DNA from 3 places in the Aquitalea sp. ASV15 genome. Region 3 is predicted to be linked to each of the others. Evidence: predicted binding sites of a transcription regulator. Region 3 holds the regulator's gene; each other region holds the start of a gene.
What was found. The regulator sigma-54, encoded in region 3, starts transcription at its own class of promoters, with help from an activator protein. The targets are predictions, from matches to a motif close to CTGGCACGCTTCATGCTT.

Region 1: the regulator sigma-54 is predicted to act here: its motif matches at 3,069-3,086, upstream of flgB (flagellar basal body rod protein FlgB).
Region 2: the regulator sigma-54 is predicted to act here: its motif matches at 6,299-6,316, upstream of JHD64_RS22235 (pilin).

Annotation. Positions count from the first base shown of each region.
Region 1 covers NZ_JAELTZ010000021.1:28,106-38,608, forward strand. Annotated here, with positions in the region: gene JHD64_RS11335 (ATP-binding cassette domain-containing protein) at 1-1,252, opposite strand, end outside; gene tsaD (tRNA (adenosine(37)-N6)-threonylcarbamoyltransferase complex transferase subunit TsaD) at 1,296-2,321, opposite strand; gene JHD64_RS11345 (OsmC family protein) at 2,444-2,860, shown strand; gene flgB (flagellar basal body rod protein FlgB) at 3,118-3,528, shown strand; gene flgC (flagellar basal body rod protein FlgC) at 3,531-3,941, shown strand; gene JHD64_RS11360 (flagellar hook assembly protein FlgD) at 3,957-4,661, shown strand; gene flgE (flagellar hook protein FlgE) at 4,703-5,968, shown strand; gene JHD64_RS11370 (flagellar basal body rod protein FlgF) at 6,008-6,748, shown strand; gene flgG (flagellar basal-body rod protein FlgG) at 6,802-7,584, shown strand; gene JHD64_RS11380 (flagellar basal body L-ring protein FlgH) at 7,665-8,348, shown strand; gene JHD64_RS11385 (flagellar basal body P-ring protein FlgI) at 8,375-9,472, shown strand; gene flgJ (flagellar assembly peptidoglycan hydrolase FlgJ) at 9,562-10,503, shown strand, end outside.
Region 2 covers NZ_JAELTZ010000057.1:4,358-14,860, reverse strand. Annotated here, with positions in the region: gene ftsX (permease-like cell division protein FtsX) at 1-455, shown strand, start outside; gene rpoH (RNA polymerase sigma factor RpoH) at 655-1,518, shown strand; gene JHD64_RS18220 (PglL family O-oligosaccharyltransferase) at 1,592-3,379, opposite strand; gene JHD64_RS18215 (PglL family O-oligosaccharyltransferase) at 3,475-5,325, opposite strand; gene JHD64_RS22240 (pilin) at 5,378-5,824, opposite strand; gene JHD64_RS22235 (pilin) at 5,845-6,267, opposite strand; gene JHD64_RS18200 (adenosylmethionine--8-amino-7-oxononanoate transaminase) at 6,457-7,806, shown strand; gene JHD64_RS18195 (hypothetical protein) at 7,935-9,473, shown strand; gene proB (glutamate 5-kinase) at 9,540-10,503, shown strand, end outside.
Region 3 covers NZ_JAELTZ010000002.1:112,431-122,933, forward strand. Annotated here, with positions in the region: gene JHD64_RS01375 (KpsF/GutQ family sugar-phosphate isomerase) at 1-663, shown strand, start outside; gene JHD64_RS01380 (HAD family hydrolase) at 692-1,216, shown strand; gene lptC (LPS export ABC transporter periplasmic protein LptC) at 1,213-1,773, shown strand; gene lptA (lipopolysaccharide transport periplasmic protein LptA) at 1,763-2,320, shown strand; gene lptB (LPS export ABC transporter ATP-binding protein) at 2,317-3,048, shown strand; gene JHD64_RS01400 (RNA polymerase factor sigma-54) at 3,052-4,476, shown strand; gene hpf (ribosome hibernation-promoting factor, HPF/YfiA family) at 4,546-4,869, shown strand; gene ptsN (PTS IIA-like nitrogen regulatory protein PtsN) at 4,991-5,455, shown strand; gene hprK (HPr(Ser) kinase/phosphatase) at 5,448-6,404, shown strand; gene rapZ (RNase adapter RapZ) at 6,385-7,227, shown strand; gene JHD64_RS01425 (flavin prenyltransferase UbiX) at 7,326-7,952, shown strand; gene JHD64_RS01430 (NAD(P)H-hydrate dehydratase) at 7,956-9,413, shown strand; gene JHD64_RS01435 (DMT family transporter) at 9,512-10,393, shown strand.

The DNA of each region.
Region 1 (10,503 bases), on a different contig from region 3:
TGAAGCCGCCGAGGAAGCTGCGCAACTCCAGCTCGCGGGCGCCAGGTGCCAGTCGCTGCATATGCTGCAGCGGCGACTCATCCACGCGCAGGGTTTCCAGCTGGTGCTGGGCGAAATAGCCTATCTTCAGCGTTTGTGCCTTGATCAGTTCGCCTGCCTGTGCCGGCAGATCGCCCGCCAGCAGCTTCACCAGCGTCGATTTGCCGGCACCATTCACCCCCAGCAGGCCGATGCGGCTGCCGGCTTCCACCGACAGCGACAGGCCGCGCAGAATGGTGGTGCTGCCGTAGCCGATATCCACCTTGTCCAGCCGCAGTAGTGGATTGGGCAGATTGTCCGGGCTGTCGAAGTGAAAATCGAAGGGCGAGGCGACATGGGCCGGGGCGATGCGCTCCAGCTTTTCCAGCGCCTTCACCCGGCTTTGTGCCTGCTTGGCCTTGGTCGCCTTGGCCTTGAAGCGGGTGATGAAGGACTCCAGATGGGCAATCTGGCGTTGCTGCTTGTCAAACTCGCCCTGCTGGCGCGCCAGCTTTTCCGCACGCATGGTTTCAAACTGGCTGTAATTGCCGGTGTACAGCGTCAGGGTCTGGTTGGCTACTTCGGCGATATGACTGCAAATACTGTCGAGGAAGTCACGGTCGTGCGAGATGATCAGCAAGGTGCCGGGATAGCTTTGCAGCCAGTCTTCCAGCCACAGCACGGTTTCCAGATCCAGATGGTTGGTGGGTTCGTCCAGCAGCAGCAGGTCGGAGCGGCACATCAGCGCCTGCGCCAGGTTCAGCCGCATGCGCCAGCCACCGGAAAAGCTCTTGACCGGCTGCTGGTGTGCTTCGGTGGCAAAGCCCAGGCCAGTCAGCAGCTTGGCGGCGCGGGCCGGGGCAGAGTAGGCCTCGATGCGGGCCAGTTCGCCGTGCAGATGGCCGATGGCGCTGCCATCGTCACGCGCTTCTGCGGCCGCCAGTTCGGCTTCCAGCTGGCGCAGTTCGTGGTCGCCATCCAGCACGTAATCGATGGCAGCGGTATCCAGTGCCGGGGTTTCCTGTGCCACATGGGCCATCACCCATTGCCTGGGGATGTCGGCGTCACCGCCATCGGCGTGCAGCTCGCCCTTGAGCAGGGCAAACAGGCTGGATTTGCCCACGCCATTGGCACCGACCAGGCCGGTCTTGTAGCCGGGATTCAGGGTAAGGCTGGCGTTGACCAGCAATTCTTTCAGGCCGCGACGCAGGCTGAGGTTTTTCAGTTGGATCATGTTAGGCAGGCTGGCCGGATGCGTGGCACCCGGCGTGGTTGGTTCAGGCGGCGGGCAGGGTGGACAGGTCCCAGCGCGGTTTGATCGAATAGCTACCCGGTGCCGTGGCGTATTGCAGCCGCATGGCGCCGGCAAAGGCAATCATGGCGCCGTTGTCGGTACACAGCGCCAGTGGCGGGTAGTACACCTGCAGCTTGCGCCGCAGGGCGGCCTGATCCAGCGCGGCGCGCAGCTGCTTGTTGGCCCCCACGCCACCGGCCACCACCAGTTTTTTCATGCCGGTCTGTTTCAGCGCCTTGAGCGATTTGCTGACCAGCACTTCGACAATGGCCTCCTGAAAGGCGCGGCAGATGTCCTTGCGGGTTTGCTCGTCAATCTGGCCATGCTCGGCTTCCACCTGTTTGCTGAGTGTCAGCACGGCGGTTTTCAGGCCGGAAAAGCTCATGTCCAGGTTGTCACTGTGCAGCATGGGGCGTGGCAGGCTAAAGCGTGCCGGGTCGCCTTCTTCTGCCAGTTTCGACAGCAAGGGGCCGCCAGGGTAGGGCAGGCCCAGCAGTTTGGCGGTTTTGTCGAAGGCTTCGCCGGCCGCGTCGTCCAGCGTTTCACCCAGTACCTCGTACTGGCCGATGCCGCGTACCGCCATCAGCTGGGTGTGGCCGCCAGAAACCAGCAGGGCGATAAAGGGAAAGTCTGGCCGTGGCTCTGCCAGCAGTGGCGACAGCAGATGGCCTTCCAGATGATGAACGCCGATCACCGGAATGTTCAGGCCAAAGGCCAGTGCATTGGCCACGCTGGCCCCCACCAGCAGCGCCCCGCCAAGGCCGGGACCCTGGGTGTAGGCGATGGCGTCCACATCGGCCAGGGTCTTGCCGACTTCGGCCAGACAGGCTTCGGTGAGCGGGATGACCCGGCGGATGTGGTCGCGGCTGGCCAGTTCGGGCACCACGCCACCGTATTCGGCGTGCATGGCCATTTGCGTATGCAGATGGTGGGCGATGAGGCCCGCCTTCAGGTCGTACAGTGCAACGCCGGTTTCGTCGCACGATGATTCGATTCCAAGTACCAGCATGATGGCTTTATAACAGGGTAATCTTTCCATTTTACCGGTGAATCTTTGTCTGCCCAAATCGGGAATGATAGTCTGTGGCGATCAAGCGGATTTGCGCTGAACAAAAGCGGAAGGGTGGAGCAGTGAAAGCAAGACTGAAATGGGTGGATGGCGTGTGCTTCATGGGCGAGAGCGGTAGCGGCCACGCGGTGGTGATGGATGGCGCGCCGGAGGGGGGGGGCCGTAATCTGGGGCCGCGCCCGATGGAGCTGCTGTTGCTGGGCACGGCCGGTTGTACCAGCTATGACGTGATTTCCATCCTGAAAAAGTCGCGCCAGCAAGTGACCGACTGCTGGGTGGAAATGGAGGCCGAGCGTGCCGAGACCGAACCCAAGGTGTTCACCAAAATCCATTTCCATTTTGTGGTGACCGGGCGGGAGCTGAAGCCGGAAGTGGTGGAGCGGGCCATCAAGCTGTCGGCCGAGAAATATTGCTCGGCCTCCATCATGCTGGGCAAGACCGCCGACATCACCCACGATTTCGAGGTGCGTGAGGGCTGATGTCCTCGGCGGGCAGCCTGGCTGCCCTGTCAGTAGTCAACAAGACCGCCGCTGCCATCCGGTAGCGGCGGTCTTGTTTTTGCCGCTGGCGGCAGTGGCGGTGACACGGCGGCAAAACTTGCCGCTCCTGCCGCTTGCCGCGACCTGTCTGCTGGTGGGGGGAGGGGGTGAAGCCAATAAAATCAATGCTCTGAATGGATGGTTTTTCCTGGCACGGTTCCTGCTAATGATGGGGACGTATCCAGGGAGGTAGGGTCATGTTGGACAAGATTGGCAAGGAATTCGATTTTCAGCAGCGGGCGCTCAATTTGCGCGCATACCGCCAGGAAGTCATTGCCAGCAATATTGCCAACGCCGATACCCCCAATTACAAGGCAGTGGATTTCGATTTCAAGCAGGCCTTGCAGTCTGCGCAGGATGGACAAGGCAAGCTGGCGATGAATGTGACTGATGCGCGTCATCTGGCTGGAAACGCAGGCGGAAGTGCCGGCAAACCGGCTGTGCAGTATCGCAATGCGGTACAGCAAAGCCTGGACGGTAACACGGTGGACATGGATGTGGAGCGCGCTGCCTTTGCCGATAACGCCTTGCAGTACCAGTCCACGCTCACCTTTCTGAGCAAGCGTATTTCCAGTCTGAATAGCGCCATCACCGGTGGAGGTCAGTAAACATGTCGCTCGCTAATATTTTTGCCATTTCCGGTTCGGCACTGACAGCCCAGTCCATGCGTCTCAACGTGGTGGCCAGCAATATCGCCAACGCGGAAAGCGCCACCAGCTCCACCGGTCAGCCTTACAAGGGCCGCCACGTGGTGTTTACCGCGCTGCCGGTCACCGCCGATCAGCCGCAAGTGGCTGGGGTGCGGGTGACTTCCATCGTGGAAGACCAGACCCCGCCGCGGCTGAAGTACGACCCCAGCAACCCTCTGGCGGACGAAAAGGGCTACGTCAACATGCCCAATGTCAATCCGGTCGAGGAAATGTCCGACATGATTTCCGCCTCGCGCTCGTATCAGACCAATGTGGAAATGATGAATACCGCCAAAACCTTGCTGCAGAAGACCCTGCAGCTTGGACAGTGATGAAAGGCAGCAGCCATGACCAGCTCGGTTAATTCCTCGACCAATCCGTATGCGATGCTGAACGGCAGCTCCAGCACATCTGGCAGCAGCACCAGCTCGACCAATGCCAATACTGATACCAGCGCACAGGGTATCCAGGATCGCTTCCTCAAGCTGCTGGTGACGCAGTTGCAGGCGCAGGACCCGATGAATCCGATGGATAACAGCCAGATCACCAGCCAGATGGCGCAGATCAGCCAGGTATCCGGCATGCAGACGCTTAACACCGCCATGCAGAGCCTGGTGCAATCGCAAGCCGCCAACCAGTCTTTGATGGCCGCCACCATGATTGGCAAGCAGGCACTGGTACCGGGCAATGCGCTGAGCCTGACCAGCGGTTCCAATGTGCAAGGTGCGGTCAATCTGAGTGGCGCTGCCACCGACTACACCGTCAGCATTGCCGACGCCAATGGCAATGTGGTGGATACCCTGACGGTGAAAAGCCCCAGCAGCGGTCTGAATTCCTTTAACTGGGACGGCAAGGATGCCAACGGCAACCAGCTGCCCAGCGGCAAATACACGTTCAGCGCCAAGGCCACCAGTGCCAGCAGTACTGCGGTAACGGCCACGCCGTATGCCAACCAGGCGGTCACTGCCGTCAGCTGGGCCAGCGGCACGCCGCAGCTGATCATGAAAGACGGCAGCAGCGTCGGGCTGGCCAGCATTGCCCAGTTGTCTTAATCAAAAGTCATTAGCGCAAACAGGTTTCGGGGAGTAGTGTCATGGGTTTTCAACAAGGTTTGAGCGGTCTGAATTCGGCGTCTGCACAGCTGGATACCATCGGTAACAACGTATCCAACGCCAGCACCGTCGGTTTCAAGAGTTCGCGCACCGAGTTTGGCGATCTGTTCTCCACCAGCTTTTATGGTGTGGCCAATACCAGCGCCGGTATCGGCTCGCAGGTGAGTGGAGTCACCCAGTCCTTTAGCGCGGGCAACATTACCCCGACCGGTCGCAGCCTGGACCTTGCCATCAATAACAACGGCTTTTTCATCGTACGGCAGAACCCGACCTCCAGCACCGGCTCGCTGGCCTATACCCGTAATGGCCAGTTCCAGGTGGACAAGGATGGTTACATCGTCAATGGCAACGACCGCCTGCAAGGCTGGATGGCCAATAATGGCGTGGTGACCCAGGGCCCGGTAACCGACCTGAAACTGCAAACCAACCTGATTTCGCCGGCAGCGACTACCAAGGTCTCCATGGGGGTCAATCTGGACTCTCGCCTGAGTGCCCCTACGGTGACGCCGCTGAATCCGACCAATACCAATAGTTTCAACTGGTCGAATGCCGCGCAGGTGTATGACAGCCTGGGTAATCAGCACAACCTGACCCTGTACTACGTCAAGGGCACGCCGACCGCCACCGGCACGCCGTGGACGGTAACCGCCTATGTCGATGGCAGTCCGGCTAGCGGCACCAATACCTACACGATGAACTACGATACCTCCGGTAATCTGATCACTACTACATCTACCACACCTCCCACGCCTATCGCACCGTTCAGTGTCACCTTCTCCCCGACGCCGGTGAATGGTTCTTCGGCACCGGTAACCTTTACCGTGGATTACACCGGTTCCACCCAGGTGGCGCAGGCTTCCGGTACCCCGACCGAAACAGTGGATGGCTATGCCCCGGGTACGCTGAGCAGCATGAATATCGACACCCACGGCAATATCATGGCCAGCTTTTCCAATGGTCAGAACAAAGTCATCGGGCAAGTGGCACTGGCCACCTTCACCAACTCGCAAGGCCTGCAAAATGAAGGCGGCAACCGCTGGCAGCAGACCCTGCAATCCGGCGTGCCAGCCTACAATGCCCCGGGTTCCGGCAATGCCGGTACCGTGCAGTCGCAGGCACTGGAAGATTCCAACGTCGACCTGACTGCGGAACTGGTCAACATGATTACCGCGCAGCGCTTCTACCAGGCGAATGCCCAGACCATCAAGACCGAAGACACCTTGATGCAGACCATCATCAATCTGTGATTGATGTCAGCCAGATCAGCCTAAGGAAGCGGGGAAGCAATGGATAAGATGCTGTACCTGGCCATGACCGGTGCCAAGCACATCGATTTGCAGCAAGCCACCACGGCCAATAATCTGTCCAATGCCAATACCAATGCCTTCAAGGCCGACCTGGCCTCCTTCCGTGCGCTGCCGGTAGTGGGCCCCGGTGCGCCGACCCGTACTTATGTGGTGGACAACACCATTGGCCATGACATGAGCCAGGGCAGCCTGATGCATACCGGCAGCCCCAGTGACTTTGCCCTGGGTTCGCCCGGTTTCTTCGCCGTGCAGGCCTCGGATGGCAGTGAAGCCTATACCCGCGATGGCGGCTACGTGCTGGACGCCAATGGCATGATGCGCACCCGCAGTGGCCTGCCCATCACCGGGGATGGCGGCCCGATTACCGTGCCGACCGGCTATCAGGTGCAGCTGGGTCAGGATGGTTCGGTTGTCGGCGTGCCGCAAAACGGCAAGGACCGTACCCCGCAACTGCTGGGGCAGATCAAGCTGGTCAATCCCGCTACCAAGGAAGTGTACAAGGGGCCGGACGGGCTGTTCCGCATGAACAGTGGCGATACCGCCACGGCCGACACCTCGGTCAAACTGGTGCCGGAAACGCTGGAAGCCAGCAATGTCAACGCGGTGGAAAGCCTGGTGCAGATGATCTCCCACGGTCGCCAGTACGACATGAATATCAAGCTGATGACCAATGCTGATCAGAACGATCAGAAAGCCACCCAGCTGCTGGCCATGGGCTAAGCCCGGCTGCTCCCATACTCATAACAAATCAAGAATTCTGAGGAAACACCGCCATGATGCGTGCGCTTTATGTTGCCAAGACCGGGATGGACTCCAGCCAGTTCAATCTGGATGTCATTTCCAACAACCTGGCCAACGTCAACACCGTGGGTTTCAAGCGCGGGCGCGCTGTGTTCGAAGATCTTTACTATCAGACCCTGCGCCAGCCGGGTGCGCAGCTGGCAGATGGCAGCACCACGCCCACCGGTTTGCAGGTTGGTACTGGTGCCACGGCAGTGGCTACCGCCAAGAACTTCACCCAGGGCAATATGACGCAGAGCAGCCAGCCACTGGACTGGGCGATTACCGGCGATGGCTTTTTCCGTATCCTGCGCCCGGATGGCACCACGGCTTATACCCGTGATGGTGAGTTCAAGCGCAACTCCAGTGGTGACATCGTCACCTCGGATGGCTATCAGCTCAACCCCAATATCAATATCCCCAGCACGGCTTCGCAAATTACCGTTTCCACCGCCGGTGTGGTGCAGTACTTCCTGCCCAACAATCCGGCACCGCAAACCGCCGGCACCATCCAGCTGACGACCTTCATCAATCCGCAAGGTCTGGAAAGTGTCGGCAATAATCTGTACCTGCAAAGTGCCTCCTCCGGCGATCCGCAGGATGGCGATCCGGGTACGGACAGCCGTGGTCTGGTCATGCAGGGTTTTCTGGAAGGCTCCAACGTCAATGTGACCGAGGAGCTGGTCAACATGATTACCGCCCAGCGTTCGTTTGAAATGAACTCCAAGGCGATCACCACGGCCGACCAGATGCTGCAGAAGCTGACGCAGATGTAAGCTGCCGGTTCTGCTGGTGGTATTTAAACGCTAAAATCAGTTTTTGCTTGATGGCCGGCTGGCGGTGTGAGGAGGGCGGAATGAAAATGCTGAAATGGATGATGCCGGGGATGCTGGCATTGCTGCTGGCCGCTTGTGCGGCGCAGGAGCCGCCGCTGGTGACCCTGCCCATGACTGCGCGGCCGCAACCGCAAGCCAATACCCTGCCGGCCAATGGTTCTATCTTCCAAGCGGGCAGTTACCGTGCCATGTTCGAAGACAAGATGCCGGCACTGGTGGGCGACACGCTGACCATCTCGATTCAGGAAAAGTCCTCCACCTCGCAGTCGGAACAAACCACGGCCACCCGTTCTTCCGCGCTCAATGAAAGCCTGTCCAGCGGCATCCAGCTGCCGTTTGTGCCTAGCAGTCTGGGCAAGGGTGTCGGCGCTTCCATAACCGGCAGCGGCTCGGCCAACAATACCGGCAAGGGCACCAACCAGGTGGCCACCACCTTTGTCAGCTCCATTACCGTGACCGTGATCGAAGTGCTGGCCAATGGCAATCTGGTGGTCAGTGGTGAAAAAGTGGTGCGCATCAATGGCGATACCGAATCCATCCGCCTGTCCGGAGTGGTCAATCCGCGTGATATCGCGGCCGACCGCTCGGTATCCTCGCTCAAGGTGGCCGATGCCCGCATCGAGCAGGAAACCAAGGGTAATAACCGTCTGTACAACGAGCCGGGCTGGCTGGCCAAATTTTTCCTGAGCATCATCCCCATCTGACGATGCGGCTCGGGCTGGATGACATGATGAACAAACTATTGCTGGCAGCATTGCTGCTGATGCTGGGTGGGCAGGCGCTGGCGGCCGACCGCCTCAAGGACATTACCAATATCGCCGGCGTGCGCTCCAACCAATTGCTGGGCTACGGCCTGGTGGTGGGTCTGGATGGCAGCGGCGACAAGGTGACATCCTCGCCGTTTACCGGTCAGTCGCTGTCGAACATGCTGACCCAGCTGGGCGTGCAGATTCCGCCCGGAACCAAGGTCGACCCCAAGAATGTGGCGGCAGTCAGCCTCACCGCCACCTTGCCGCCCTTCGCCCGTAAAGGCCAGGCGCTGGATGTCACCGTCTCCTCGATTGGCGATGCCAAGAGTCTGCGCGGGGGGACCTTGCTGCTGTCGCCACTCAAGGGGGCTGACGGGCAGATTTACGGCATGGCGCAGGGTAATGTGCTGGTGGGCGGTGCAGGCGCAGCGGCCGGTGGCAGCAAGGCCCAGATCAACCAGCTGAGTGTGGGGCGGATTGCCGGTGGTGCCACGGTGGAGCGTGAAGTGCCTACGGCGCTGGGGAGTGGCGAATTCATCAATCTGGAATTGCAGGAAGCCAATTTCACCATGGCCAACCGGGTGGTCCAGGCCATCAACAAGGCATTTGGCAGTGGCACCGCCCGTGCGGTGGACGGAGGCCTGGTGGAAGTACGTGCGCCCTTCGATTCCAACCAGCGCGTGCAGTTTCTGTCGCGGATGGAAAATCTTGCCGTCGACCCGGCAGAAGTTTCCCCTCTGGTCATCATCAACGCCCGGACCGGCTCCATCGTGATGAACCAGGCGGTACAGCTGGAACCCTGCGCCATCGCCCACGGCAACCTTACCGTCACCATCAGTAACAACCCGCAGGTCAGTCAGCCCCCTGCGCTGTCTGGTGGCCAGACGGTGGCCACCAATCAGGCTAATGTCAGCGTCACCAGCGATGGCGGCAAGGTGCTGAAAGTGGCCAAGAGCGCCAATCTCAACCAGGTTGTCTCGGCACTGAATGCACTGGGTGCCACGCCGCAAGACCTGATTTCCATCTTGCAGGCAATGAAGGCTGCCGGATCGCTCAAGGCTGATTTGCAAATCATCTGAGCCCGGTTTTTCTTGCTGAAAAAGGCCCCGTCGACGGGGCCTTTTGCGTTGGCCCGCTTCTTGCTTTTAGCCGGGTGGAGGAGTGAAGAATGACGACGCAGTTTTCCAGTACCTATACAGCAAACGATGCCCTGAACCAGCAGCTGGCGGTGGATCCCACCCAGATGTCCAGCCTGCGTTCGCGCATGGCCAAGGACCCCAAGGGGGCGGCCAAGGAAGCGGCGTCGCAGTTCGAAGCCCTGCTGATGGGAACCATGCTGAAAACCATGCGTGAAACCAAGTTTGACGACGAGGGCGACTCCGCCATGGATACCTACCGCGGCATGCTGGACCAGCAGATGGTGCAGTCGCTGAGCCGTGCCGGCGGCATGGGAATTGCCGATCTGGTGTACAAGCAGATCGCCAAGCAATCCGGTTTTGATACCGGCAGCGATGCCAGCAAGCTGCGTCCGGCGGCCAGCAGCCCGGTACTGCCCACCCGCTTTAGCCAGTCGAGCGGGGTGAAAGCCTATCAGGCCGCCCAGAGCGAGGCAGCCAGCGCCGGTCTGGCCACGGCACAGGCAGACAGCACCGTCGTCAGCGATGGCAAGAGCTTCATCCAGGGCATGTTGCCGCATGCCCGCAATGCAGCGTCCCAGCTTGGTGTGGCACCGGAGTTCGTGGTGGCCCATGCCGCGCTGGAAAGCGGTTGGGGCAAGCGTGCCATTCGCAATGCGGATGGCAGCAATTCACACAACCTGTTCGGCATCAAGGCCACCGGTGACTGGCAAGGCAAGTCCACCAGCATCACCACCACCGAATATGTGAACGGTAGTGCGCAGAAAAAGGTGGAGAAATTCCGCTCTTATGATTCGTATGCCGATGCCTTCAGTGATTACGCCAGCATGCTGAAGAATTCGCCGCGCTACCAGGCCGCATTGAATCAGGGCCGCAATGTGCTGGGTTTCGCCCAGGGCTTGCAAAACGGCGGCTATGCCACCGATCCGCGCTATGCGCGCAAACTGGTGGATGTGGCCGCTACGCTGGCACAG
Region 2 (10,503 bases), on a different contig from region 3:
AAACCGCTCAATTCGATGCCCGCTGGGCCAAACGCCTGTATGGCATGGTGGAAATGGGCAGACAGCTGACCTGGTTTCTTGGCGCTGCGCTGGGCATCGCCCTGGTACTGGTCACCCACAATGCGGTGCGCATGCAGATTCTGGCGCGTCGTGATGAAATCGAAGTGGCCAAGCTGATTGGCGCACCGGACAGCTTTATCCGCCGTCCTTTCATGTACCACGCCATGTGGCAGGGCCTGCTGGCCGGCCTGGCAGCCTGGGGGCTGACCAGCTGGCTGGTGATGACGGCGAACCCGGCCATTCACGAGTTTGCCCAGCTTTATAACGAAGCCGTACAACTGCGTGGCCTCAGCCCTGTCGAGTTGCTGGTCGTACTGGCCATTTCCTCCCTGCTGGCGATGCTGGGTGCGCGGCTGGCCTCCGACCATCACCTGCGACAGATTCAACCTCGTTAACAATCATTCTCTTTCATATTTGGCTGAATGTCGCTTATGGTGACATTCAGCCGATGTCGACCAGCAGGCTATTCCGGCAATTTCCACTGAAAAAACTATCAGTCTGATAGGAAAAATCATTGACGTTGGAACCTTTGCTTGCTAGCACTCTCAATATACGAGTGCTAACATAGCACTACCCAAGGAGGTAGTTACACTGATGACCACAACATTTGCCTTGCCCGTTCCGTCGTCCAGCGGCAGCCTGGAGCAATACATCCAGGCGGTGAACAGTGTTCCCATGCTGACCCCCGAACAGGAAACCGAGCTGGCCACCCGCTTCCAGCAAGACAATGATCTGGAAGCCGCTCGCCAGATGGTGCTGTCACACCTGCGTGTTGTCGTATCGATTTCACGCGGCTATGCCGGCTACGGCCTGCAACAGGCCGACCTGATCCAGGAAGGCAATATCGGCCTGATGAAAGCGGTCAAACGCTTCGAACCGGGCCGTGGCGTACGGCTGTTCTCCTTTGCCGTGCACTGGATCAAGGCTGAAATTCACGAATTCATCCTGCGCAACTGGCGTCTGGTGCGTATTGCCACCACCAAGCCGCAGCGCAAGCTGTTTTTCAATCTGCGCAGCATGAAAAGCAGTTTTTCGGCACTAAGCGAAAATGAAGCCCGGCAGATCGCCGAAGACCTCGGTGTCAAGCCGGAAGAAGTGCGCGAAATGGAAACGCGCATGAGCGGGCAGGATATCGCGCTGATTGCCGACGATGGCGATGATGAAGGATTCGCCCCCATCGACTGGCTGGCCGATGCCCATCACGAACCGACCCATGCCCTGGAACGCAAAGCCTTCGACCATCTGCAAACCGAAGGCATCGAATACGCACTGGCGTCGCTGGATGCCCGCAGCCGTCGCATTGTCGAAGCACGCTGGCTGGCTGACGATGGCGGAGCAACCCTGCACGAACTCGCCGCCGAGTTTGGCGTTTCCGCCGAGCGCATCCGCCAGATCGAGGCCAAGGCATTGAGCAAGATGAAGACTGCGCTGAGCGAAGGTGTGGTCATCGACAACTGATAAGCCGTTGCTGCAATGAAAAAGCCCGCGCCATCCAGCGCGGGCTTTGCTATTCAAGCTTAACCACTAGGGTTTAATCCCCTTCACCACCACGATATTTGACTGGCAGGCGGTCAAATACCTGCTGTGCAATCTTGCGCAGCGGCTGCCATGCCGGGACGTCTTCATCGATACCGTCCAGGTAATCCTTGGCATAAGTCGGGAAGGAGGCCAGCGCCGTACGCACCGTCTCCTGCGCCTCAGCCTCACGCCCGGCCAGCGCCAGCATTTGTGCCTTTTTCATCATCACATCGGGATAGGGGCGGAAAGCTGTCAGGCGTTCCTCCCATTGCAGCTTGCGCGCCAGATTGTCCTTGTCGGCCACCAGATAATCATCCAGTGTGCTTAGGGCATGGTAGGCAAACAGCGGCTGCTGCTCCATGATCTCGGCCAGCCGCAACTGCCGCTTGGCATCGCGCGCCGGATTATTCGTCTGGGTATACAGCCCCACCAGCTCGTTATAGGTGGACCAGGTCACCACCGACATATAGCCGATGAACAACATGCCCAGCATCCAACCCGCCCGCAGCAGCCAGCCGGCACGGTCGGTACGCGCAGGCGACATCGAGGCAAACACCACCAGCATCGCCAGGAAATACAGATACCACAGTGGATACTCCAGCATGGAGTGAATCAGCGTGACCGCCATGCAGCCAAGGGCCAGCATGCCTTCGGCCTCCGCCTGCTCGCTGAAGAAAGGCCAGATCACCCAGGCAAAGCCACCCAGCACCAGCAAGGTAATCGGCAAGCCCATTTCCACCAGCAATTGCAGAATCAGATTATGGCAATTGGTAAACAAGCCGCTGTTGAAGCCGGCTGATGCAAATTGCGGCAAGGGCTGCAAGCGCACACTTTCTGCCGCATATTGCGACCAGCCCACCCCCCACAGCGGGTGAGCCTTGAAACTCATCCAGGCCTTGCCCATTTCAGCCAGCCGGCGCGAGCCCATATCATCGCCATTGGCCGCCAGCCGCTCCACTCCAGAAGCATTGTTCACCGCAGCATGCGTCAGCACAGACAGCAGATGGTTCACCAGCGGCAAGGCAAACTGCGCCGCAAACACCACCACACAAGACAGCAGCATTGCCCACATCAGCCGGCGCGATACCGCCGACTGCATTCGCCAGTGCCACAGCCCGCCCAGCAAGGTCAAGGCCAGCAGATACAGCAAGGTGGTACGTGACGCGGCATAAGCCAGCATCAGCCCCAGCCACAGCACCAGCAGTGCCAACCAGCCACGCGCCATGCGCTCCACTGCAAACAGATACACCCCGCTGACCACCGACCACATCAGGTAATGGGCATACTGGTTGCGCTGGCCGATATGGCCAAAGATATTGGTCGTCGGGTGAGCACTGTCGTAAAACAGTCCCAGGCTATTGGCCAAGCCGGTCAGTTGCGCCAGGCCGATAAGCGACTGCACCAGCCCGCCGACAATGATGGCGCGCGCCAGCCACACCGCAAATTCGCGACTGCCAAATGTCTGCTGCAAGCTATAGGACAAGCCCGCCAGCAAGGCCATCGTCAGCCAGGCCAGCGCCGTGGCATAGCTCATGCCGGGGAATAGCGCATGCACCAGCTGCGGCTGCACGGCCCACACAAGGGCCAGCGACAGACACCACCAGCTGGCACGTGGCACCCGCTCGAACAGCATGCCGCTGGGCAACAGATAGACAGCCGCGGCCAGCATCAACCACACCACATTCATTTCGCCAAACCACTGCGGCAATGGCACGAAATGGATACGCGAGGCAAATGGCATGATGGCGATCAGGCAAAACGCCAGCAAGGCCAGACGGCGGGAAAAGGTTGGAAAAGACATGATGGAGTCTAAGGCTGAAAGCAAAGCATGGAGGATACCGCATGTAGGGCAGCGACGACACCGCCGGCCAGCAGACTGGCGGTGTCGTCAAGCACCTAGAACAAGGGCTTGCGGGTGACGGGGGAGGCGACGGTCATGACGGCGGCAATACGCGCATCCTCATATTGGCTACCTTTTGCCGCATAGGCATGAGCCGCAGTAAGGGCAATTCGCTGCAGGCTCTTTAAGTCCAACTCCTTCATTGCCGTCAGATAAACACTGTAATTTGCGGCAAAATCCGGATAGTTGGCAATGGCCATTTTCAAAGTATGCTCAGCAGCAACCTCATTTTTATTTAATGCATACAAAATGGATAACTTTAACAACACATCAGGATAAGGACGAAAGCTTGCCAATCTTTCAAAATGCTTTAGCTTTAGATCGATATCAGATCTTGATGGCACAAGATAACTGGTCAATACAAAATCCGCATCAGCAGCCCACAATGGATTTTTTTCTATTTCAAACAGTCTATTTAACCGCTGCAAATTATCCGCAGCACCAACGGCTGGGGTACGAAATGCAACCAAGACACGGAAATTTTCCACACCATTGATGGTATAAAGCAAGGCCAGCACTGATGCGACAAGCCCGACAATACGTAGAAAATCAGTTCTGACCTTCAACTGCACTGGCTTTAATGGCGCCATCAGCAGAACAATCAAAAACATGACAAGAAATGGCAAATACCACACAGGGTATTCAAACATGCTATGAGCAAGCACAAGCAAACCAATACTCACCAGCAGCATATTATCTTTCGTCTGCTGACCCCGCTGCAGATATCCACAGAACACGATAATGACTGGTACCAAAAAAAGCAGGCATCCAACCAGCCCTGTTTCCGCTAACAGCTGCAATACCAGATTATGGCAATGTGTGAAGAGCCAGCTTTCCGGAACCTTGGGCAAACCTGCACTCAACTCCATTTCAACAGATTGGGCTCCAAATCGCCCCCAGCCAATACCGAAGAATGGGTGCTGAAGAAAAATATCGATTGCTTTAGTCCACTCAACCCAGCGCCTAGCACCAAACCCGGCAGAAAAAAACCTCTCTGTACCACTGACGGTGTGGACTGGCAGGCCGGCCAAGGCCAACAATTCAGTAATCTGGTGACTCATCAGCTGTGTCAGAATCATGATACCAACGGCCACCGCCATGGCACCGGACATTTTAGCAATATCATCAGACTCTCTTCTGACGTACCAGTAAAAGGCAACTAAAGCAAAAATAATGGCATAGGCCCAAACCAATCGAGCACCCGAACAAGCCGCGAGCCAGGACAGGAACAGTACTGCAATAAAAAACAGGTACCCCCTTAATCGCCCCATTGCATACAAATAGCTTGCCGACACAATACCCCAACACAAAAACTGGGCATATTGATTTCTCTGACCAATATTACCCATTATATTCGAATCAATTCCATTCTGATCAAAAATAATATAGCCAGAAAAAAAAGGAGCCAGCCTAAAAATCTGCGACAAACCCAACAAGGCTTGCAATAAACAAGCAAGGAAAATCACTGACGAAACAACTATCAGCAACTCTGTCTTTTTATCATTAAAATATGACGAAAAGAGCAAGGACCACACACCAAGAAACAACACAAGTACAATAAAAACCGTAGCACTATCCAGATGCTTATTACTGAGCAACAGGTAAAAACCCACAGCAAAAGCAAACAGGAAAACCCAGGAAGAGCTAACTACCGAGCGCCCTTTCATGGGTAACATCAGAGGAAGGGAGCAGGCCAACAGAAACAAGGCCGAGGCATCCGAAACCCAGTCTGTCAGTGGCGCATAGCGAAACCAGCTAAAAAATGGCAGCGTCACAGACAAGCTGATCAGCAATGCCAGGCCAAATTGTCGTAGCTCGACAGGGTTCAGATGAAGGTTTTTATTCATGGGCCGTAAAATAAAAAAAGGGGCGCCATATGCGCCCCTTATCATTCAAACATTAACCGCGGCAGTTTGCCGGCAGATACTTCGTCGGAATAGCATTAGAATTAACACCGGTACCATCACCGGTACGGCAAGACCAGTTTACCGCACCAGAAGCAAGGAGCGGAACCAGAGAGAAGTAGTTACCATTGATATCAGAATTGATATTCTGCATCTTGATGGAAATAACACCACCAGTAGAGAGGACCGTCGAAGCCACATAAGTAGAGCTAGCAGAGGAAATACCTGCAGAAGCCATGGTGCTCGGCAGCTGCCCTTGGCTGATGGCATATTCAGAAACCGAAGCTTTTGCCGCCGCAGCGGCGTTCAAACCTTCCGTCACCTTGGCACGGGCGGTGTAATCCTGATAGGCCGGAATGGCAATGGCGGCCAAAATACCAATAATCGCCACCACGATCATCAGTTCGATCAGGGTAAAACCTTGTTGAACTTTATTGTTCATAATTCGACTCTCCTAGAAAATCAACGACATGTTGAAGGTAAGTATTTCTCATAACCAGCAGTACTAGAACAAGCCCAAACAATGCTGCCTTGACTACTCGCTGCAGGGGTCAGTGTCAGCACCAAACCCGACGCTACCGCACTAGCAAATGAAACATTCACTATACTGACACCACTGCTGATTGAAATCTGCACATCACTAACATAATTGCCGGGCAAGCTGGTAGGCAACCCAGCGCTGGCATTATTTGCCGGCCACCCACCCATCGAAGTGTAATACTCGCTGACCGATGTTTTAGCATGGTCCGCAAAGCTAAGCCCTTCAGCCACCTTGGCCCGTAACGTGTAATCCTGATAAGCCGGTATCGCAATTGCCGCCAGAATACCGATGATGGCAACAACAATCATCAACTCAATCAGGGTAAAACCATTATTGCCCCGCATGACCCTCTCCGTGGTATGCACTGTCCATACCTTGCAGAAAGCGTGCCAAGCAGCTTCATCCTGAGAATTCGGCCCATTAGCGCAGCACATGGCCTGCTGTATGCGGCAGGATGTGACGTTTTTTGTCAGTTCGGGTCGCGCTGCCAGCCTGTGATAGCATCCAGTCCATTCCCCATTCAGGAGTTTGTCGTGAGCAATCAGGACTGGCTGCAGCGCAGCCGCCAGCATGTGTGGCATCCATGTACCCAAATGAAACGCCATGAAACCTTGCCCATCGTTCCCATTGCCCGTGCCGAAGGGGTGTGGCTGGAGGATTTCGAAGGCAGGCGCTATCTGGATGCCGTCAGTTCCTGGTGGGTCAATCTGTTCGGCCATGGTAACCCTAGGATCAAGCAGGCGATCAAGGATCAACTGGATCAGGTGGAGCATGTCATTCTGGCCGGCTTTACCCACCGGCCGGTCATTGAACTGTCCGAGCGGCTATGCGCACTGAGCGGGCTGGATCATGCGTTTTATGCTTCGGATGGTGCCAGCGCCACCGAAATCGCGCTGAAAATGAGCTTCCACTACTGGAAGAATGTCGGCCGGCCGGAGAAGTGCCGCTTTATCAGCCTGGACAACAGCTATCACGGCGAAACGGCCGGTGCGCTGGCGGTAACCGATGTACCGCTGTTTTCCGCCACCTATGCCCCGCTGCTGAAACCGGGGGTGCGGGTTCCCAGCCCGGATGCGCGCCAGGCCCGCCCGGGGCAAAGTGCAGCCGATGTGGCAAGACAGGCCTTGCGCTCGCTGGAGAATGTGCTGGCCAAGAAAGCGGGTGAAATGGCCGCCATCATCGTCGAGCCGCTGGTGCAGGGTGCGGCCGGCATGGCCATGCACGATCCGGTTTATCTCACGGAGCTGCGCCGGCTGTGTGATCAGTATCAGATACACCTGATTGCCGATGAAATCGCCGTCGGTTTTGGTCGCACCGGCACCCTGTTTGCCTGCGAGCAGGCCGGCATCACGCCGGACTTTCTGTGCCTTTCCAAAGGCATTACCGGCGGCTTCCTGCCCCTGTCCTGCGTGCTGACCAGCGCGACGATCTATCAGGCCTTCTATCACGATGAGGTCACGCGCGGTTTTCTGCACTCGCACAGCTACACCGGCAATGCACTGGCCTGCAGTGCGGCACTGGCGGTACTGGATATCTTTGCCGATGAGGACATCATTGCCCGCAACCGTGAACTGGCGGCGACCTTCAGCGCCATTCTGGCACCGCTGGCCGAGCGGGCGGATGTCAGGCATTTCCGGCATACCGGCATGATCTGGGCCTTTGATGTCGACAGCCCGCGCGCGGACTTTGCACAAGCCTTTTTCTCAGCCATGCTTAAGCATGGTTGCCTGGTAAGGCCAATCGGCAAAACCGTGTACTTCATGCCGCCTTATATCCTGCAGCCAGAGGAGATGACCCAGCTGTTCCAGGCCACCACGCAGGTACTGGATGAGTTAAGTCAACAAAACGATGCTTTGACCGGGCCCGTGACTGCCTTGCCCTGAGGGCGACCTTGCCTTGGCCGGCTTGATTCAAATAGCATGGCGGATGAATACATGGCGGGGGGATAGCGCTTGGCTACTACCCCGCCTTTTCCTCCCTGCGCTACTCCGCCTTGCCATTAGGACGCACGATGCAGCTTGCCTTGCCCGCCCTGGATAGGGACCCGCGATTGGTCGACACCAACCCCGACAGCGTAGCCAGCTGGGTAGAGCGCTTGCCATACAGCGACCTGCAAGAATGCGGTCGCCTCCTGCTCGAGGCCCTGCGTGGCCTGAGCCGTACGCCAATGGAAGTGGGCAATCGGCACAAGCTGCTATTGCACTACCTCAAAGGGTTGGATCGCTACTATCCGGCGCTGGAAAGCGAGATTGTGCAGACCGACCTCACCTCGGTCGTGCGTACCCGCCAGCTGGCCATGCTGGGGGCGGCGCTGTTCGAGTCCATCTTTGTCGCTTTCAAGCTCACCCTGAGCGAGCGTCTGGCCAAGCGTGGTCTGCTGGAGCGTGAACATCAGCGCATCGAACTGCTACTGTATACCATGATGGCGGCGCGGCAGCTGCTGAACATTTGTTGCCAGAGCTACAGCCCGCCCCCCGCACACTTCTGGCAAGACTGCCACCAGCTGTACAGCTTTGCCCTGGCGCGCGGCTGGCAGGAAAAGCAGCTGGAAAAGGACGACTCACTGGAGCTGATCTACCGGCAAATCCTGCTGCTGGGGCTGACCTCCACCAACCGGCTGTCGATGCCGGAACTGCTGGTGACCAAGCAACTGATCATGGATTTGTCGCGCCAGACCGTCCTGCTGCCGGTGGAAGCCCTCAAGGGAACGGTGCATGGCTATCTGGTGGATTCCAGCCGCGATGAGCCGCCGCGCTTCCTGCGTGTGCAGAGCGAAACACTGGAAGCCGCCTGCTATCTGCTCGACCTTTCCCAGGCCATCACGGTACTGACGCATAGCGTGGAGCAGCTGACCCGGCTGCAGAACACCAGCCATAGCCCCAGCCAGGTTTACGATGAGCTGGCCCTGCTGCAATCACTGGCTGCCGAATGGCAACAGCCACGGCGGCGGCGTCATCCGCGCCTGCCCATGCAGGAAGTCATCGAACTGATCTCCACCATTCCCGCCATCTGGTATCGCTGCAATGGCATGAGCTGGGTACAGGCCGGCAACGAACAGGCCGCGCCCCCGGCCAGTACCCGCGCACCGCCCGCCCCCAGCCTGTTTGTGGTGGTGAATCAGAGCGCCACCGGCTTTTTGCTGCGCGGCCAGCCACGCGGCCAGACACTGCGCGCCGGCGAGGCCATTCTGCTGACCCGGCCAGGCAAACCGGATACCGCCCAGCTGTGCATGATCTGCTGGGTATCGCTGCTGCCGGATGGCATTGACGTGGAGTGTGGCGTCGAGCTCATCGGCAAGCAGCCGGCAGCCGTGATGCTCATCCCCAGCATCACCCATCCCGCCGATACGCCACAGTTCGCGCTGCGCCTGCCGGCCATTGCCAGCCTGCACCGTCCGCCGCTGCTGCTCACCCAGGGGCGTCAGTTCAGCCGGCTGCGCGAATTCCGCCTGTGGGACGAGGCTGGAGAAAGCCTGATCCGCAGCTCGCGCCTGGACAGGCAGTCACCCCATTTCCAGCTGATGGAATTCCGCGCCAGCGAGTACTTCTGAGCCATGCCACGGCAGTTTGCGGTACACTGGGCAGCTCGATATTCATAGCCAGACAGAGGATTTTGTATGCGTTCGGTGATTCATGCCGCCAGCCGTATCGTGGTCAAGGTGGGCTCCAGCCTGGTAACCAATGACGGCAAGGGGCTGGACCTGTCGGCGCTGGCGCGCTGGGCTGCGGAAATCGCCGAACTCAAGCGTCGTGGCAAGCAGGTGGTCCTGGTATCCAGCGGGGCCATCGCCGAAGGATGCCAGCGGCTGGGCTGGTCGGTACGCCCCAAGGGGGTGCACGAACTGCAGGCCGCCGCGGCCGTGGGCCAGATGGGCTTGTGCCAGGCTTATGAAACGGCTTTTCGCGAATTCGGCCTGAAAACCGCACAAATCCTGCTGACCCACGAAGACCTGGCCGATCGCACGCGTTACCTGAATGCCCGCTCCACCCTCACCACCCTGCTCAACCTCAATGTCGTGCCCATCATCAATGAGAACGACACCGTGGTCACCGATGAAATCCGCTTTGGCGACAACGACACTCTGGGCGCGCTGGTCACCAACCTGATCGAAGCCGACGCGCTGATCATCCTGACCGACCAGCAAGGCCTGTATAGTGCCGATCCGCGCAAGCATCCGGATGCCATCTTCGTGCACGAGGCGGAAGCCGGCGATCCCAAGCTGGAGGACATGGCCGGTGGTGCCGGCTCCAGCGTGGGCACTGGCGGCATGATCACCAAGATTCTGGCCGCCAAGCGTTCGGCGCGCAGCGGTGCCGCCACGGTGATTGCCTGCGGCCGCGAGCATGATGTGCTGTCGCGACTGGCGGATGGTGAAGGCATTGGCACCCAGCTGCTGGCGCCCACCAACCGCATGGCCGCACGCAAGCAGTGGCTGGCCGATCACCTCAAGCTCACCGGCCGCATCGTGCTGGACAACGGCGCCGCCCTGGCCGTGCGCGAACGCGGCACCAGCCTGCTGCCGGTTGGCGTCACCGCCATCGAAGGCGATTTCCTGCGCGGCGAGGCCGTGGCCTGTGTCG
Region 3 (10,503 bases):
GGCGAAGTGGTGGCCCTGCTGCCCGCACTCAAGCGCAAGGGCCTGGTGCTGATCGCCATGACCGGCAATCCGGCCTCCTCGCTGGGACGGGAAGCCGACATCCTGCTGGACACCCAGGTAGAAAAGGAAGCCTGCCCGCTGGGCCTGGCCCCCACCACCAGCACCACGGTACAGATGGCACTGGGCGATGCACTGGCGGTTACCCTGCTGGACGCACGCCAGTTCGGCCCGGAAGACTTCGCCCTGTCCCATCCAGGTGGCAGCCTGGGTCGCCGCCTGCTGGTACACGTCAAGGACCTGATGCACAGCGGTGAAGAACTGCCCCGCGTCGCCCCCGGCACCGCCCTGAAAGACGCCCTGCTGGAAATGTCGCACAAGCGGCTGGGCATGGTGGCCATCGCCGGCACAGACAATGTCATCTGCGGCATCTATACCGATGGTGACCTGCGCCGCACGCTGGAGCATTCCGGCAATATCTACGACCTGAACATCGACCAGGTGATGAGCCCCGCCCCGCAAACCATCCTGTACAGCAAGCTGGCCACCGAGGCGGTGCACCTGATGGAGCAGCGGCGCATCACCAGCCTGCTGGTGGTGGATGCCGACGGCAAACTGGCCGGCGCCATCCACATGCACGACCTGCTCAAGGCCGGCGTGGTCTAGCCCCGCTAGCACGCCAACAAGGAAAGCCATGCAAGCCATCACCGAACAAGCCCGCAAGATCAAGCTGCTGATCATGGATGTGGACGGCGTCCTCACCGACGGCCGCATCTACTACAACGCCCAGGGCGAAGAAAGCAAATCCTTCTACGTGCAGGACGGCCTGGGCCTCAAGCTGCTGCAGTCCACCGGAGTGCGGCTGGCCATCATCTCCGGCCGCGCCGATCGTTGCGTGGAACATCGCGCCCGGGCCCTGGGCATCGACTTCTATTTTGGCGGCATCCACAACAAGCAGGAAGCACTGGCCCAGCTGCTGGAACAGGCTGGCGTCACCGCGGAGCAATGCGCCTTTATCGGCGACGACCTGATCGACCTGCCGGTGCTGCGCCGCGTCGGCCTGGCGGTGGCCGTACCGGCCGCTCCCACCCTGGTGCGCCAGCACGCCCATTACGTCACCGGCTTTCCCGGCGGCCAGGGCGCCGTGCGTGAACTGGCCGAACTCATCATGCAGGCCCAGGGCAATTTCGATGCCATCGTGGCCAGGTATCTGGCATGATCCGCTCGCACCGGCTGTTTCCCATCCTGCTGCTGCTCATCACCGGGCTGCTCACCGTCTGGCTGGATACGGTATCGCGCTGGGAACCCAGCAAGCGCGAGCTGGACCCCAACAAGCCGGAAGTCGTGGTCGAAGGCGTCGTGGCCACCCGCTACGATCCCAAGGGCATGCTGCAGGAAAAAATGACTGCCAGCCGCATGTGGCAATATCCCGACCGCACCGAGTCCTATTTCGAAACGCCCGACCTGCAAAGCTACAAAAACGGTGCGCTGGCCTACCACGCCATTGGCGACAGCGGGCGCTACAACAGCAAGACCAGACAAGCGCTGTTTGACAAGAAGGTCACGCTGATCCAGCCAGCCAGCGCCACGCAGCCGGAAACCCGCGTGGTCAGCAGCAATATGCGTATCGACACCGTGCGACACATCGCACAATCCGCCACGCTGACCCACTTCTATCACGGCAAGTCGAGCGGCAGCGCCGTCGGCTTCATCTATGAACAGCAGACCGGCCAACTGCAGCTGCTGTCCAATGCAAAGGTCACTTATGAAAAATAAATGCCGCAGCTACGCCCGCCTGGCCTTGCTGGCGCTGTCCCTGTGCGCCGGCCATAGCGCACACGCCGAAAAGGCCGACCGCGACAAACCCATTGAAATCAGCGCCGATCGCGGCAACCTCGACCAGCTCAAGGGCGTGACCGTCTGGCAGGGCAATGTCATCATCGTGCAGGGCACACTGAAACTGAACGCCGACCGGGCCACGGTCACCCAGGACAAGCAAGGCAACCAGACCATGCAGGCCACCGGGCGCCAGGTGATGTTCCGCCAGAAGATGGATGGAAAAAACGACTGGATTGAAGGCCAGGCCAACCAGCTCGACTACAACACCGTCACCCACGTCGCCGTGCTGACCGGCAATGCCCGCGTCAAACGCGGCAGCGACCTGGTCATCGGCAACGTGATCACCTACAACACCGAAACCGAGCTGTATGAAGTCAGCAGCGGCGCCAGCAGCAATGGTGGCCGCGTCACCGCCATCATTCAGCCCAAGCCCAGGGACACCACCGCCCCTGCTGCCAAGAAACCCGACGGAAACGCACCATGAGCGGCCCCAGCATTCTGAAAGTCGAGCGGCTTAAAAAGCGCTTCAAGAAACGTACCGTCGTCAAGGATGTCGCCCTGCAGATCCAGAGTGGCGAAGTGGTTGGCCTGCTCGGCCCCAATGGTGCCGGCAAAACCACCAGCTTTTACATGATTGTCGGGCTGATCGGCGCCGATGAAGGCGAAATCTCCCTGGATGGCAACAGCATCACCCACCTGCCCATCCACCAGCGTGCCCGCCTCGGCCTCGGTTACCTGCCACAGGAAGCCTCGATTTTCCGCAAGATGACGGTGGAAGAAAACATCACCGCCGTGCTGGAAATCGCCGGCTACAAGGGTGACAAGCTGGAAAAGGAACTCAGCCTGCTGCTGGACGACCTCAATATCGCCCACCTGCGCGAAAGCAATGCCCTGTCGCTGTCCGGCGGTGAGCGTCGCCGGGTGGAAATCGCCCGCGTACTGGCCACCCGCCCGCGCTTCATCCTGCTGGACGAACCTTTTGCCGGCGTCGATCCGATTGCCGTGATCGACATCCAGAAAATCATCACCTTCCTGCAACAACGCGGCATCGGCGTGCTGATCACCGATCACAATGTGCGCGAAACCCTGCGCATCTGTGACCGCGCCTACATCATCAGCGACGGCTCGGTACTGGCCTCCGGCGAGCCGGAAGAACTGGTCAACAACGAGAAAGTGCGCCAGGTCTACCTGGGCGAGCACTTCCACCTGTAAGCCATGAAACAGTCACTACAGCTCAGGGTCTCGCAACAACTCACGCTCACCCCGCAACTGCAACAGTCGATCAAACTGCTGCAGCTGTCCACCCTCGACCTGCAAACCGAAGTCGAGCGCTTCCTGCTGGACAACCCCATGCTGGAGCGTGGCGATGACACGCCAACGCAAGAAGGCAGCAGCAGCGACACGCCAGCGGCCGCAGAAGACAGCACCCCCACCTCCGACAGCACGGACAGCGACAGCAGCCCGCGGGATGACAGCAGCGGGGAACTCACCGACTGGGGCAGCGGCAGCCGCCGCAACGACGGCGACGACGAGTTCGACCCCATGCTCAACGTCCCCTGCCCGGTCAGCCTGCGCGAGCACCTGCTGGCCCAGCTGGGCGAGCTGACCCTGCCCACCCGCGATCAGGCCATCGTGCAATTGCTGATCGAAGAACTGGACGACAATGGTTTTCTCAGTGTCGACCTGGAAGAGCTGGCCAGCCATCTGCCGCTGGAGCTGGAGCTGGAAGCCGACGAACTGATGGTCGGCCTGCGCCTGTTGCAGCAATTCGACCCTGCCGGCATCGCCGCCCGTTCACTGGCCGAATCACTCTGCCTGCAACTGGACCGTTTGCCACAGCAGGAAAACGGCCATGCTCTCGCCCGCAAGATCGTGGCAGAACACCTGAACTTGCTGGGCAATCGCGACTATACCCGGCTCAAGCGCATACTCGGCGTCGACGACGACGCCATCCGCCAGGCCCAGCAACTGATCGCAAGGCTGACCCCCCATCCGGCCGCCGGTTTCGGTGGCGAAGACGTGCACTATGTCATCCCCGATGTCACCGTGCGCAAGCGCCGCGGCCGCTGGGTGGCCGAACTCAATAACGGGGCCGTGCCACGGCTGCGGGTCAACCAGCTGTATGCCCAGATGCTGTCGGAAAACCGCGCCGGCGCAGGCGAGCTTTCCGGCCGCCTGCAAGAAGCAAAATGGCTGGTAAAGAACATCCAGCAACGATTTGACACTATCCTGAAAGTGTCGGAAGCTATAGTCGAAAGGCAGCAAGCGTTCTTTGAACACGGAGAAGTGGCCATGCGTCCGCTCATCCTGCGCGATATCGCAGACGAGCTGGGGCTGCATGAATCAACCGTTTCCCGGGTGACCACCCAGAAATACCTGCTCTGCCCGCGCGGCTTGTTCGAGCTGAAATATTTCTTCGGCAGTTCCCTGGAAACCGATAGTGGCGGCGAATGCTCGGCCACTGCCATCAAGGCCCATATCCGCCGCATGATAGACGGCGAAAACCCGGCCAAGCCACTTTCCGACAGCGCCATCGCCGACGAACTGGGTAAACAGGGCATGCAGGTTGCAAGACGTACCGTTGCGAAGTATCGTGAAGCTATGCAGATTCCACCGGTCAACCTGCGCAAGGCACTGTAGGGCGCCTTGAAGAATATCCGCTCGCCCGGCCGACCCGACCGGGCAGTCAACACAAGAAGGAGTTAGGGTATGAACCTCAAAGTAACCGGTCTCCACCTCGAAGTAACCCCGGCCCTCCGTGAATTCCTGGAAAGCAAGCTGGAACGTGTCACCCGCCATGTCGATCATGTCATCGACGTTACCGTCACCCTGTCGGTGGACAAGCTGGTGCAGAAGGCGGAAGTCAACGTTCACCTCTCCGGCAAGGACATCCACGTGGAAGCCACCGACTCCGACATGTACGCTGCCATCGACTTGCTGATGGACAAGCTGGATCGACAGGTACTCAAGCACAAGGAAAAGCAGAGCGAACACCGCGTGACTCCGCAGGTTCAGCCGGAAGCCACCCTGTAATCACCTGACCGACGATGCGGGAACCCAGCGGGTTCCCGTTTTTATTTGCAGCGAGCCTTTTTCATTTTGATGAAGGCAACGTAGAATTGGCCAGTTTTTGTAGCCGCGTGCACACACTCCTATGAGCCTGATCGGCAAAATCCTGACACAGGATCACATCCTCCCGGACCTGGATGTCGCCAGCAAGAAGCGCGTCTTCGAGCAGGTGGGCCTCCTTATCGAAAACACCCACGGCATTGCGCGCAGTGAAATTTTCGACTGCCTGTTTGCCCGGGAAAAGCTTGGCTCCACCGGACTGGGCCAGGGAGTCGCCATTCCGCATGGCCGTGCCCGTGGCCTGAAGGAAGCGGTCGGCGTCTTCATCCGGCTGAAGGCCCCCATCCCCTTCGATGCACCGGATGGCAAGCCGGTGCAAAGCCTGTTTGTACTGCTGGTACCCGAACAGGCAACCGATCTGCACCTGCAGGTGCTGTCGGAACTGGCCCAGCTTTTCTCCAGCAAACAGCTGCGAGAACAATTGCTGACTGCCCCCCACCGCGCCGAGCTTTACCAGTTGCTCACTGCATGGAATACCAATAATGCCTAGCATCACCGTGCGCCGGCTGTATCAGGACAATCAGCAAAAGCTCAACCTGACCTGGGTGGCTGGCACCGGCGGTGCCGACAGCCCAATCGGCAATGACGAGCAACGCCCCACGCTGGCACTGGTCGGTCACCTCAACTTCATCCACCCCAACCGTGTGCAGGTGCTGGGTCTGGCCGAAGTCGACTACCTGAACCGGCTGGAACAATCCGCCGCCAAGACCGCGCTGGACCAGCTATTCCACAAGACCATGTCGGTGGTGATGGTGGCCAATGGCCAGCAGGTGCCCAAACTGCTGCGCGACTACTGCCACACCCATAACGTGCCACTGATGAGCACGCCGCTGGAAAGCCCCTACCTGATGGATGTGCTGCGCATCTATCTGGCACGCGCGCTGGCAGTGTCGACGGTGCTGCACGGCGTTTTCCTGGATGTGCTGGAAATCGGCGTGCTGATCATGGGCGACTCGGCCATGGGCAAGAGCGAACTGGCACTGGAACTGATTTCACGCGGCCATGGCATGGTGGCCGATGATGCGGTCGAGCTCTACCGCATCGGCCCGGAAACGCTGGAAGGCCGTTGCCCGCCGCTGCTGCGCGACTTTCTGGAAGTGCGTGGCCTGGGCATTCTGAATATCCGCACCATTTTCGGTGAAACCGCCGTCCGGCCGAAAAAGGTGCTCAAACTGATCATCCACCTGGTGAAAGCCAACGACCAGGCCATGCAGGCACTGGACCGGCTGAACATCCAGTCCGAAACCCAGGACATCCTGGGGGTGACCGTGCGCAAGGTGGTGCTGCCGGTGGCGGCAGGCCGCAACCTGGCGGTACTGGTGGAAGCGGCCGTGCGCAATTACATCCTGCAACTGCGCGGCATCGACAGCACCCGCGAATTCATCGAACGCCATACCAACTTCCTCAGAGATCAGGAAAATGCGCCTGATATTGATTAGCGGCCTGTCCGGCTCCGGCAAGTCCATTGCCCTGCGGGCACTGGAGGATTCCGGCTATTACTGCGTGGACAATCTGCCAGCCACCATGCTGCACGAAGCCATGTCGCTGTATGCCGACTACGGCTACGAACAGATCGCCATCAGCGTGGATACCCGCTCCAGCCCTTCGCTGGGCGCACTGCCACAAGAAGTGGACAAACTGCGCCAGCAAGGCGTGGACGTACGGCTGCTGTTTCTGGAAGCCAAGACGGAAACCCTGGTCAAGCGCTTTTCCGAAACCCGCCGTCGCCACCCCTTGTCCGGCAGCGGCTCCACGGTGGAAGAATGCATACGGCTGGAGCAGGAATTGCTGGCCAGCATCCAGGAAATGGGCATTCGCATCGACACCAGCGAGCTGTCGGCCAATGCCCTGAAAAGCTGGATCAAGGAACTGGTGGAAGCCGACAGCAGCCGGCTGACCATCATCTTCGAGTCCTTCGGCTTCAAGCATGGCGTCCCACTGGATGCCGACTATGTCTTCGATGTGCGCTGCCTGCCCAATCCCTATTACGATCCGGTCCTGCGTCCACTGACCGGGCGCGATCAGGCGATTGTCGATTTTTTCCTGCAGCAGCCGCTGGTGGCCGAAATGACCGAAGACATCCGTCATCTGGTGGCCAAATGGCTGCCGGAATTCAGCCGTGAAAACCGCAGCTATCTGACTGTCGCCATTGGTTGTACTGGCGGCCAGCACCGCTCGGTCTATATTGCCGAACAACTGGCACGGGCCTTTCCCATCGAACAGGTGCTGCTGCGCCACCGCCAGCTGTTCCGCGAAGCCTGAACCGGCACTGGCCGCTAACGGCGGACAGTGCCACCCCACACCTCCCGGCCCTGATGGATCCTGCCCACAGCATCGGCAAGATCCCTGCCCATTGGAAGATGCTGATGCCCATACCCCAAACCGTTACCGTCGCCCTGACCGGAGCCTCCGGCCTGCCTTATGGACTGCGCCTGATCGATGCGCTGATCGCCGCTGGCACCCGCGTGTGGGTTCTATACTCACAGGCAGCCCAGGTGGTGGCCAAGCAGGAAATGGATCTGCAACTGCCCTCACGCCCTGCCGAAGTACAGCAATGGCTATACCAGCGCACCTGCGCACAAGCAGAACAACTGGCGGTGTTTGGCCGTGAAGAATGGTTTGCCCCGGTGGCCTCCGGCTCCAACCCGGCCGATGCCATGGTGGTCTGCCCCTGCTCGATGGGCACCCTGGCGGCCATTGCCCATGGCATGAGCGACAATCTGATCGAGCGTGCCGCCGATGTCAGCATCAAGGAAGGCCGCAAGCTGATCCTGGTGCCACGCGAAACCCCACTGTCGGTCATCCACCTGGAAAACATGCTGCAGCTGGCACGGCTGGGGGTGGTCATCCTGCCTCCTGCGCCTGGCTTCTATACCCATCCGGCCAGCGTCGATGACATGGTGGATTTTATCGTGGCACGCATTCTGGATCAGTTGCGCATCCCCCATAGCCTGATGCCGCGCTGGGGTGAAGCACACAAGGAGTAAACCATGCGGGAAAACGCGTTGTGGAGCCTGCCGGCCTTGCGCCGGCTCGAAACCGAAGCCGAGCTGCAAGGGCTCGATCTGATGCAACGCGCCGCCCGCGCCACGGCCGACTGGGTGAGACAGCGCCTGCACAGTGATGCGCGCATTCTGGTGGCAGCCGGCCCCGGCAATAATGGCGGCGATGCCCTCTACGCGGCACTGCTGCTGATGCAGGCTGGCTACAGCGTAGACATCCTGCTGCCGCAAGCCGCCACTAGCCGGCAAAGCCAGGCTGCACTGCAAGCCATCCGTCAGGCCGGCGGGATTCCGCTGCAACAGCTGGCAAGCGACTATCCAACGCCCGAGCTGCTGATCGACGGCCTGTTCGGCATCGGCCTCAGCCGCCCGCTGTCGCCTGACTGGGCAGCCGTCATGACGCAGCTGAACGCACTGGACTGCCTGAAGCTGGCGCTGGACTGCCCCAGCGGGCTGGACCCTTACACCGGCCAGGCGCAACAGGCCTGCATCCGCGCCAGCCATACCCTGACCTTTCTCTGTCACAAACCGGGGCTGTACTATGCCGCCGGTGCCGATCATGCCGGTCAAATCGAACTGGCCGGGCTCGATTGCCCGCAAGCACTGCTTCCGCCTGCCGAGGGCTATCTGAACCGGCAGGATGCCAGCCCACTGCAACGCCGCCGCGACAGCCACAAAGGCAGCAATGGCACGCTATGCCTCATTGGCGGCAATCGCGGCATGCTGGGTGCCGCCCTGCTGGCCGGCCGCGCAGCACTGGCGGCCGGAGCCGGCAAAGTCCATGTACTGACACTGGATGGCAGCCTGACCGTCGATCCGCTCTGTCCGGAACTGATGCTGCAATATGCCGACCCGGCCATGCCGCTGCCTGCCGCCGACGTCCTGGCGCTCGGTCCCGGCCTGGGTCAGGACAAACCGGCCCGGCAATGGCTCAAACGGGTCCTGGCCAGCACCTTGCCCCTGGTGCTGGATGCCGATGCCCTGAACCTGCTGGCCAGCAATGCCGACCTGCAGCACACACTGGCCCGGCGCCCTGCCAGCACCATACTGACACCGCACCCGGCAGAAGCAGCCCGCCTGCTGGCTTGCAGCAGTGCCGATGTACAAGGCGACCGCCTGAGCGCCGCACGCCAGCTGGCCGAGCGTTTCCAGTGCACCGTGCTGCTCAAGGGTGCCGGCAGCCTGATCGTGACCGTCGGACAACCCTATCTGCTCAATACCAGTGGCGGTCCGGCGCTGGCGGCGGCCGGTCAGGGCGATGTGCTGACCGGGCTGATCGCCGCCCTGCTGGCCCAGGGCATGGAGGCGCACGCCGCCAGCAGTCTGGCAGCGCGGGTACACGGACTGGCCGGTGATGAATACCAGCAACAGGCCGGTGGCCCCATCGGCCTGAGCGCATCTGCCACCAGCCAGCGCTGCAGTGCCTGGCTGAACCGCCTGCTCTAGTCTGCCGCCCGTCCAACACCTGTTTTTGTATACAATTCTGCTTCGCACAGCATGCTGGCCCTGTGTAAAATAAGCCACCAATATGGTGGAGAATTGTCTTGCCTCAACAAAAAAAAGCTTACCTGCTCGGGCTTTCTGCCGTTCTTGCCTGGTCTACCGTGGCCACAGCCTTCAAGATCAGCTTGCAGCATCTGTCACCTGCCCAGCTTGTTTTGTATGCAAGCATTGCCTCCACCCTCAGCCTGCTTTCCATCCTGCTGTGGCAAGGCCGTCTTGCCAGCCTGCTGCCGGCCCTGCGTCAGCACTGGCGCGGCTCGCTGCTGCTGGGCGCAGTCAATCCGCTCGCCTACTACCTGATCCTGTTCCAGGCTTACGCCCTGCTGCCGGCCCAGGAGGCCCAGGCCATCAACTACACCTGGGCACTGACCATGACCTTGCTGTCGGTGCCCCTGCTCAAACACCAGCTGAGCCGGCATGACGTGCTGGCCGCGGTGATTTGCTATCTGGGCGTGCTGGTCATCGGCACCCACGGCCAGCTGCTGCAACTGCATTTTTCCAGCCTCGCCGGCGTCGGCTACGCCCTGGCATCCACCCTGCTCTGGGCCGGCTACTGGATTTTCAATGCCCGCGACCAGCGCGAACCGGTAATCGGACTGACGCTCAACTTCTTGCTGTCCTTGCCGCTGACACTGGCCTTTTGCGCGTTCAGCGGCGAACTCAAGCCCGTGGCTTGGCAGGGCCTGGCTGGCGCCGCCTATGTCGGCAGCCTGGAAATGGGCTTCACCTTCGTACTGTGGCTGAGCGCAATGAAGCTCACCAGCAGTACCGCACGCATCGCCAACCTGATTTTCCTGTCGCCCCTGTTATCGCTGGGCTTGATCCACTTCATTGTTGGTGAACCCATCCTGCCCTCCACCATGATCGGACTGGGCTTGATTCTGGGCGGGCTGCTGCTGCAGAAACTGGGAAAAACCCACTAGAACTACCCTTTAGTTCAGTTCGAATACTTTTGCCGGAACTGATTCCACCAGCGCAAGAGTGCAAAAAAACCGCATTCCTCAACGTGCACGTGCTTGTTGTACTGCCATTT